4 regions of the Streptomyces sp. NPDC040589 genome follow, and region 2 is predicted to be linked to each of the others. Evidence: riboswitches for the same ligand, from Rfam matches in the RefSeq annotation. Region 2 holds a riboswitch; each other region holds the start of a gene.

Region 1 (2,190 bases), on a different contig from region 2:
GGCCGACTCGATCTCACCGGACGGCGGTTCGTACAGCGGCGAGAACCAGGGCTTGTAGTCCGGCTCGATCTCGGTGATCGCCGTCTCCGCCTCACCGTCGGCGCCCGTGAACGGCTCCTCCTTGTGGTCGCCGAGGCCGAGCGCGAGCGGCAGTACGGCGAGCGCTACCACCGCGAGCAGCAGCAGGAGGTTGATCTTCGTGTTCTTCTTCATCGGGCCGCCGCCTCGGTCTCGGTCACGGACTGCTTCTTGGCGAGGAGTACGCCCAGCCGGGTCAGTTCGCCCTTGCTGGACTGCACCAGCAGCCGCATCACGAGCACCGTCAGCAGCCCCTCGCTGACCGCGAGCGGGATCTGGGTGACGGCGAAGATGGTGCCGAACTTTCCGAGCGCGCCCACGAATCCGCTGCCCGGGTCGGGGAAGGCGAGCGCCAGCTGCACGCTGGTGACGCAGTACGTGGACAGGTCGGCGAAGAACGCCCCGAAGAAGACCGCGACCATCAGCGGCACGTCGTACCGCCGCAGCAGTTTGTACACGGCGTATCCGGCCCAGGGCCCGACGATCGCCATGGAGAACACGTTGGCGCCGAGCGTGGTCAGACCGCCGTGTGCGAGCAGCAGCGCCTGGAAGAGCAGGGTGATGGTGCCCAGCACCGCCATGATGGGTGGCCGGAAGAGGATGGCTCCCAGGCCCGTTCCGGTGGGGTGGGAGCAACTGCCGGTGACCGACGGCAGTTTCAGAGCGGACAGGACGAACGTGAAGGCACCGGAGGCACCGAGGAGCAGGGTGCTCTCTGGGTGCTCGCGCACTTCACGGGTGAGCGACCGGACCCCGTGGACGACGAACGGCGCCGACGCGACGCCCCAGGCGACCGCGTGTGCCGGCGGCAGAAATCCCTCGGCTATGTGCATGGCTCAGCAGACCCTCTCCAGCACCTCGTGGATGGTTGACGCGCCTTGGCCGGTCTCCTGGCTTACGGGTACCACCGCCCGTACTCCGCCTTCCCGGGTCACAAGGACCCAGTGGCTGCCCGTGAGGGCCGGAGCCGGACTTCCCGATTCACAGTGGCGAGGGCCGCACCGGCATCACACCGGCTTTCCCGTTCACCAAGGCGTGGTGACAGTAATGCCGAGATAAGGACGATGACAAGCCACCCGAGGGGGCGCGCGAGGGGGCGACCGCTCGCACACCGGCGCAGGGCCGCTCAGTCGTCGCCCCCGTCGTCATCGTCGTCGCCGTTCTCCCAGGTCTGACGGGGCTTCTCCTGCTGGGGTTTGTCCGCCATTCGCGGCGGGTCGGCCGTCTCCTGCGCCGGAGTCGTGGGGCTGGGCGTCTCTTCGACGGGGGTCGGGGGAGGAGGCGCGGTGGTGGACGGGGTGATATCGGCCACTGTGCCGACGGCCGGAGCAGTGGCGTCCGGAGCCGTGTCCGCCCCCGGAGCGGAGGAAAGGGGCGAGGCGGAGCCGGCGGACGGCGTGGCGGCGGGGCTGCTCGCGGAGGGGGACGCGTCGGGTTCCGTGCCCTGCGTCGCGGTGTCGTCGGGCGAGAACCACAGCATGCCGGCGAGCATCGCGGCGGCGAAGAGCGCCGCCGCGGCGACCGTCGCCGCCGCTCTGCGCCGGTTGTCGTTGCCGCCCCGGGGTGCGGCGCGACGCGAACGACCGGCCTGGGGCGTGCGGCCGGTGCGCAGACCCGGGGCGCCGGGCAGCGCGTACGTGGCCGGGTCGCGGGTCTCGGTGGCCGGATACGGCCTCGGCGTGGCGGACGTCACCGGGGGCGCGGCCTCCGGCAGCGGCTCGGGCAGTCCTCGCCAGGCACCGCCGGCGAACCACTCGGCGGTCCGCTGGGCGGTGGGCCGGTCCTCGGGCTGCTTGGCGAGCAGGCCGAGCAGGTAGTTCTCGAAGGCCGGCGGGAGTCCGGCGACACCGAGCTCGCGGGGCGGTACGGGTGCGGAATCGAGGTGCTGGTGGAGGAGCGCGACGGCGGTGTCGGCCTGGAACGGCGGCCGTCCGCTGAGGAGTTGGTAGAGCAGACACCCCAGGGAGTACATGTCGGAGGCGGGACCGGCGGGCTGGCCCAGGGCGCGTTCGGGCGCGAGGTAGAGGCCGGTACCGACGATCTGGCCGGTGGCGGTGAGCGCGGCGCCGGGATCGTCGAGGAAGCGGGCGATGCCGAAGTCGCCGATCTTCA
Region 2 (2,190 bases):
CGCAGGATGTTGCCGATCGTCAGCCCGGCGGGACCCGCGCCCACGACGACGACCGGGAAACGTCGGGGGGAACCTGAGTCCGCGGGCGGGGAGGCGGGGGTCATGCGCTCATTATGGAGCGGGCGCGTCGGCTGTGACCGTCACCCCACCCGCGGGATCTCGATCGCCGGGCAGCGGTCCATCACCATCTCCAGGCCCGCGGCCCGGGTGCGGTCGTACGCCGCCTCGTCGACGACGCCGAGCTGGAACCACACCGCCCCCGCGCCCTTGGCGACCGCCTCGTCCGCGACCGCTCCGGCGAGGTCGCTGTTCACGAACACGTCCACGACGTCCACGTCGAAGGGGATGTCCGCCAGGCTCGCGTACCCCTGCTCGCCGTGCACGGTCTCCGCCTTGGGGTGCACGGGCACGACGCGCTTGCCGTACCGCTGGAGCACGGCGGCGACGCCGTACGCCGCGCGCTGCCGGTTCGACGACAGGCCCACCACGGCCCAGGTGTCGCCGAGCTCGGTGAGGATCCTGCGGAGCGTTGCGTCGTCGCCGTACACCGGCGGCCTCCTCGGGAGTCGCGGAAGAGCTGCTGTCCGGGCAACGACGCAGAGTGCGCGGTGATTCCCCGACGCCCACCGTGATAGCTTGCCGAGGCCAGTCGAACCCATGTACGTGGGTCAGGGAATCCGGTGCGAATCCGGAACTGACGCGCAGCGGTGAGGGGGACGGGCGGGGCCGCGGCCACTGTACGGCTGGATGCCGTACGGGAAGGCGCCCCGCACCGGGTGAACCCGAGTCCGAAGACCTGCTGGCGGCCCCCGCGGCCGGCCGGCGGTGGGGGAGCACCGTACGACCGGGCTCCGCGATCGGGCCCTCGACGTCTGAGGACTGGTTTCCTTGCCCCTCGCCCGACCCGCCCGTGCCGCCGTCCTGCTCGCGGCCTGCTCCCTGATCATGACCGGCTGCGGAGGCTCGAAGACCCCCACGGTCAAGGCGTCCGCCACCCTCGACAACTGCGGCCGGAAGGTCCGGGTCGACAAGGCGCCCCGGCACGCCGTCTCCCTCAACCAGGGCACCACCGAGATCCTGCTCTCCCTCGGTCTCGCCGACCGAATAGCCGGCACGGCCACCTGGACCGACCCCGTGATGAAGGGGCTGGAGAAGGCCAACGCGAAGGTGCCGCGCATCGCCGAGAACAACCCCTCCTTCGAACGGGTCCTGGACTCCGACCCCGATTTCGTCGCCGCGTCCTTCGTCTCCACCCTCGGCAAGGGCGGGGTCGCCACCCGCGACCAGTTCGAGAAGCTCGGCGTGCCCACGTACGTCTCCCCGTCCGACTGCGCCGGCAAGGACAACTCGGGCGGCGGCGACGGCAAGCGCGACAAGGCGCTGGGCATCGACGCCGTCTACGGCGAGGTGCGGGACCTCGCGACCGTGTTCGGAGTGAAGGATCGCGGCGACAAGCTCGTGGCCTCCCTCCAGCAGCGGATGAAGAAGGCCACGCGGGGCGTCGACGCCTCCGACGTCTCCCTTCTGTACTGGTTCGCCAACTCCGAGTCGCCCTACCTGGCCGGCTGCTGCGGAGCGCCCGGCATCATGACCCGCGCCCTCGGCGCGAAGAACGTCTTCGACGACACCCACGAGGAATGGCCGCAGGTCAACTGGGAGACCGTCGCCGACCGCAACCCCGACGTCCTCGTCATCGGCGATCTGACCCGCGACTCGGAGACCGCCGAGTCGGCGAAGCGGAAGATCGCCTTCCTGGAGTCCAACCCGGTCACCAAGAACATGGACGCCGTCAAGCACAAGCGGTACGTGCTGCTCAGCGGGCAGGCCATGAACCCGACCATCCGCACCGTCGAGGGCGTGGAGAAGGTCGCGGCCGGACTGCGTGAGTTCGGGCTCGTGAAGTGACCGTACGCGGACCGGCGCTCGCCTTCGGGGGCGCCTTGCTGCTGGTGGTCTCCGTGGCCCTGGCGATCACCATCGGACCGGCCGATATCAGGGTCGGGGACGTGTGGTCCGTCGTCGCGTCCCACCTGGGGCTCGGCAGCTCCGACCTGACGCCGATCCGGGACGGGATCGTCTGGCAGCTGCGGCTGCCGCGCACCCTGCTCGCGGCCGTGTGCGGGGCGGGACTCGCCGTGTGCGGGGCGGTGATGCAGTCGCTGCTGCGCAATCCGCTCGCCGATCCGTTCG
Region 3 (2,190 bases), on a different contig from region 2:
GGTTGTGCGTACGGCGGGCGTCCTCGCCGGTGTTGTCGCGCAGTTCCAGGAACTCCTCGATGTCGGAGTGCCAGGTCTCCAGGTAGACCGCGGCCGCGCCCTTGCGGCGGCCGCCCTGGTTCACGGCGGCGACCGAGGCGTCGAGGGTCTTCAGGAACGGGACGATGCCGTTGGAGTGGCCGTTGGTGCCGCGGATCAGCGAACCGCGCGCACGGATACGGGAGTACGAAAGACCGATGCCGCCCGCGTGCTTCGAGAGCCGCGCCACCTGGTGGTACCGGTCGTAGATCGAGTCCAGCTCGTCCTTGGGGGAGTCGAGGAGGTAGCAGGACGACATCTGGGGGTGCCGCGTGCCGGAGTTGAAGAGGGTGGGGGAGGAGGGGAGGTAGTCGAGGCGGCTCATGAGCCCGTAGAGCGCGGCGACCTCGTCGACGGACTGTGCCGTGTCGTCCTCGGCGAGGCCGGCGGCGACGCGCAGCATGAAGTGCTGGGGCGTCTCGACGACCTTGCGGGTGATCGGGTGGCGGAGCAGGTAGCGGCTGTGCAGCGTCCGCAGGCCGAAGTAGCCGAAGCGGTCGTCGGCGGCCCGGTCGATCAGCGCGTCGAGCCGGGCGGCGTGCAGGCGCACGAACTCGGCGGTCCGGTCGGCGATCAGGCCCTCCCGGTGGCCGACCGCGACGGACTCGGTGAAGGACGTGACGCCCTGCGAGGCGGCCTCGGCGCGGATGCCGATCGTCAGCAGGCGCGCGGCCAGCCGGGAGTAGGCGGGGTCCTCGGAGATGAGGCCGGCGGCCGCCTCCGTCGCGAGCTCGCGCAGCTCCGTCTCGTCCGCCCGCGCGGACCGGCCGCGCAACGCGGCGGCGGCGACCCGGCCGGGGTCGGCGTCGGGGAGATCGGCGGTCAGCTCGGTCAGGGTCCGCAGCAGCGCGGCACCGGGACCGTCGTGCTCTTCTTCGGCAGCTGAGACCGGTTCGGCTGGCGCGATGGTCACGTGGGGCTCTCCCTCGCTCGGCAAGGGGCCTCGCACAGGGCAGGGGGCAGCACACGAGCGCACACGGCGTCGCGTCCACCGGCCCATTCCACGAGGCCCGGACGTCAGGGCATCCCGGCCGGACGGCCGGGTGCGCTGTCGGCAGGTCCTCGGACTGAAGCGTGTGCGCTCCGCCTTGAGGGCGGATACGCACAAGTACACCGTTGCGGGACAGTTCCGGATTCGCACCGGATTCCCCTGCGGCGACAGCGAGCACGAGCATACATCTTGTGCTGGGTTCGGGTGACACCCCCAGATGTTGTGTCGTGCTGGTTTCAGAGTGTCAACTGATAAGTGAGGAGAGTGATGTCGTCCAGGTGCGGGAGCGGGTTCCAGTCGCGCTCGGGAGTGCGGGTGAAACCCAGGCGCTCGTAGATGCGGTGGGCCGCGCGCATGGTGCCCTGGGTCGACAGCACGACGCGGAGACAGCCGGGCGTGGCCCGTGCCCGGTCGACGCAGGCGCCCACGAGGGCCTCGCCCGTGCCGCGGCCGCGGGCGGCGTGCGCGACGGCGAGCATCCGTATCTCGGCCTCTCCAGGGCCGGCTATGTCGGCCATGGGGCCGCCGGACGGTACGAAGGTGACGCCGCCGAGGAGGGCGTCGTTCTCGACGGCGACCAGGACGTCGGCCGCGGCCGCCCGTTTGGCGACGTCCCGCAGTTCGTGGAGGTACTCGTCGCTCTCGCCGAAGTCGAGGAGGCCGTCGGCGAGGTAGGCATGGGCCGTTATCTCGCCGAGGGGACCGTACTCGGTGGGTTTCACTCGCCGGATCAGGGTGTCCATGGCGTGAGTGTGCACGACAGCGGGCCGCCGGTGTGGTCGATCACCGGCGGCCCGCTGCGGGCGTGCGTTCCCGGTCGGTTCTAGTGGGCGGAGCCCGCGGTGGCGGGCGGGAGCTCGACCTGGACCCCCGGGTCGCCCGCGTCGGCCGTGTAGTCCTCCGGCTTGGTCTCGTCGATGCCGTCGGGGGCCTTGAGGGCCTTCAGGGCGAAGGTGAGGACCACGGTCACCACCACGTTCAGGACGAACGCCGTGAGGCCGATGTAGCCGATCTCACCGATGCCGGGGATCTCCTTCGAGGAGCCGCCGAAGTGCTTCTGGGTCGGCGAGGCGACCCCGTACGCGGCGGCCGTGCCGTAGATCATGCCGACCGCCCAGCCC
Region 4 (2,190 bases), on a different contig from region 2:
TCGACGGCGACCCGGATGTTCGTCGCCTGGGGTCTGACGCTGCCGGCGGCGGCCCTGGTGGGCGCGCTCGCCGAGTACGTGACCGGCTTCGGGAGTTGGGGCACGGCGGTCGTGGCGGTCTTCCTGGTCGCCTCCAGCGCGGTGATCTGGAAGCTGTCGCGCCGTGAGGTCGTCGACCACACGAACGTCAACGAGGTCGACGAGGAGCCGGCGGGTGTCGTGACCACCGCGATCGCCGCGGTGACGCCGCCTCCGGCGGGCCCGTCCGAGGAACTGGCCGCCACGATCCCGGCCCAGGCCCAGGCCGAACGGAAGCCCTCCACCACGACCACCCCGGTCTGATCCCGCCCACCCGGTGACAAGGAAGAATCTCTGAGATGAAGATCGACTGGGCGACCCTCGGCTCCGTCTTCGGCGTCAGCCTCGTGGCCACCGTGACCCTCGTCGGCCTGTTCACCCTCGGCATCACGGGCCTGTCGCGCCGCGAGCGGGCGGTGGCGGCGGGCGGGTCCGCGGGGCTTGCGGTGACGGGTGCGTACGCGTGCTTCGCGGCGTGTGCGGCGGCTGTCGGGTACGGGATCTATCTGATCGTGGCCTGACCACGACCACCACGATCGTCTGTCGCCGGGCGGCACGGGGCTTCGGTCCCGGGCCGCCCGGTTGCCTTGTGCGGGGCAGCTGTTGGCACCCCCCCGCGAGGCAGGCGGTGTGGGCTTGTCCACACTCTCCCCTCGCAGGTCAACAGCAAGTTGACGGCTGTTCGCGGCCGTGGTGGACTGCCGGGGCCAATGCGGCGGCAGGAGAGGAAGCCGGTGGAAGTCCGGCGCGGTCCCGCCACTGTCACCGGGGTAGCACTCACCGGGAGCCAGGAACTCTCACCGCCGGTCTCGTCGAACCAGGGCGTGGACACCCTGAGTGAGGACATATCGCCATGTTCGGCTGCCGATCGAGGGCCAGTACCCCACCGTTGTCCGCCCCCGTGGCCGGCTGAGCCCATGGGTGCCGGTCGCGTCCACGCGTACGGTGCCGCCGCCGGTCTGATCGGTGATCTGCTGCTCGGCGATCCTCGCCGGGGGCATCCGGTCGCCGTGTTCGGGCGGGCCGCGGGTGTGGTGGAGCGGGTGTTGTGGCGGGACCACCGCGGGTGGGGCGCGCTGCACACCGTGGTGTGTGCGGGCGGGGCCGTCGCGCTCGGGGCCGTCGCCGCGCGTGCCGTGCGTACGTCCACTGTCGCGTCGGTCGGGCTGACCGGGGTCGCCACCTGGGCCGTCGTCGGCGGGACTTCGCTCGCCCGGGAGGCACAGGCCATCGGGCGCGCCCTGGAGGCCGGGGACGTCGAAGCGGCCCGTGCGCGGTTGCCGCATCTGTGCGGACGGGATCCGCAGGCCCTGGACGCCGACGGGATCGCCCGGGCCGTCGTCGAGTCCGTCGCGGAGAACACCTCCGACGCCGTCGTGGGGGCGCTCGTGTGGGGGGCCGTCGGCGGTGTGCCGGGGCTCGTCGGGTTCCGGGCCGTCAACACCCTCGACGCCATGGTCGGGCACAAGTCGGCCCGGTACCGGCGCTACGGGTGGGCCTCCGCGCGGCTGGACGATGTCGTGGGGTGGCCAGGAGCCCGGCTGACCGCCGTGCTCGCGGCCGTGGCCGGGGGCGACCCCCGGGGAGCCGTGACGGCCTGGCGTTCCGACGCCGCCAAGCATCCGAGTCCCAACGCCGGGCCCGTGGAGGCCTCGTTCGCGGGGGCGCTCGGGGTGCGGCTCGGCGGAACCCTGTCCTACGGCGGACGCGTCGAGCACCGTCCCGTCCTCAACGGCGCGGGGCGCGGCGTCGGCACCGGGGACATCGAACGGGCCGTACGGCTGTCCAGGCGCGTCGGCTGGCTCGCGCTCGGCGTCTGTGTCGCCGCGCGCCACATCGTGAAGGGGCGTACGTCATGACGGGCGGGGGGCTTCTCGTCGCCGGTACCACCTCCGACGCCGGCAAGAGCGTCGTGACCGCCGGGATCTGCCGGTGGCTGGTGCGGCAGGGGGTCAAGGTCGCGCCCTTCAAGGCGCAGAACATGTCCCTGAATTCGTTCGTGACACGGGAGGGCGCCGAGATCGGGCGGGCGCAGGCCATGCAGGCGCAGGCGTGCCGTGTGGAGCCGACCGCGCTGATGAATCCCGTGCTGCTCAAGCCCGGCGGCGAGCA

Evidence for each region. Region 2 has a riboswitch for cobalamin ahead of ACZ58V_RS18255 (ABC transporter substrate-binding protein). Riboswitches for the same ligand answer to the same signal wherever they lie in the genome.
Region 1: linked by a shared signal. The riboswitch ahead of ACZ58V_RS07800 (energy-coupling factor ABC transporter permease) and the one ahead of ACZ58V_RS18255 (ABC transporter substrate-binding protein) in region 2 are both predicted to bind cobalamin.
Region 3: linked by a shared signal. The riboswitch ahead of ACZ58V_RS02560 (ribonucleoside-diphosphate reductase subunit alpha) and the one ahead of ACZ58V_RS18255 (ABC transporter substrate-binding protein) in region 2 are both predicted to bind cobalamin.
Region 4: linked by a shared signal. The riboswitch ahead of ACZ58V_RS26290 (cobalamin biosynthesis protein) and the one ahead of ACZ58V_RS18255 (ABC transporter substrate-binding protein) in region 2 are both predicted to bind cobalamin.

What each region holds. Positions count from the first base shown of each region.
Region 1 is NZ_JBVIWP010000002.1:175,300-177,489, reverse strand. Features, by position in the region: gene ACZ58V_RS07805 (energy-coupling factor ABC transporter substrate-binding protein) at 1-213, opposite strand, end outside; gene ACZ58V_RS07800 (energy-coupling factor ABC transporter permease) at 210-911, opposite strand; cobalamin riboswitch at 942-1,126, opposite strand; gene ACZ58V_RS07795 (serine/threonine-protein kinase) at 1,205-2,190, opposite strand, start outside.
Region 2 is NZ_JBVIWP010000004.1:77,245-79,434, forward strand. Features, by position in the region: gene ACZ58V_RS18245 (4-hydroxybenzoate 3-monooxygenase) at 1-104, opposite strand, end outside; gene ACZ58V_RS18250 (CoA-binding protein) at 141-548, opposite strand; cobalamin riboswitch at 630-818, shown strand; gene ACZ58V_RS18255 (ABC transporter substrate-binding protein) at 946-1,905, shown strand; gene ACZ58V_RS18260 (FecCD family ABC transporter permease) at 1,902-2,190, shown strand, end outside.
Region 3 is NZ_JBVIWP010000001.1:572,628-574,817, reverse strand. Features, by position in the region: gene ACZ58V_RS02560 (ribonucleoside-diphosphate reductase subunit alpha) at 1-991, opposite strand, end outside; cobalamin riboswitch at 1,115-1,253, opposite strand; gene ACZ58V_RS02555 (GNAT family N-acetyltransferase) at 1,306-1,812, opposite strand; gene mctP (monocarboxylate uptake permease MctP) at 1,893-2,190, opposite strand, start outside.
Region 4 is NZ_JBVIWP010000006.1:82,044-84,233, forward strand. Features, by position in the region: gene ACZ58V_RS26280 (inorganic phosphate transporter) at 1-342, shown strand, start outside; gene ACZ58V_RS26285 (hypothetical protein) at 378-599, shown strand; cobalamin riboswitch at 756-894, shown strand; gene ACZ58V_RS26290 (cobalamin biosynthesis protein) at 996-1,937, shown strand; gene ACZ58V_RS26295 (cobyric acid synthase) at 1,934-2,190, shown strand, end outside.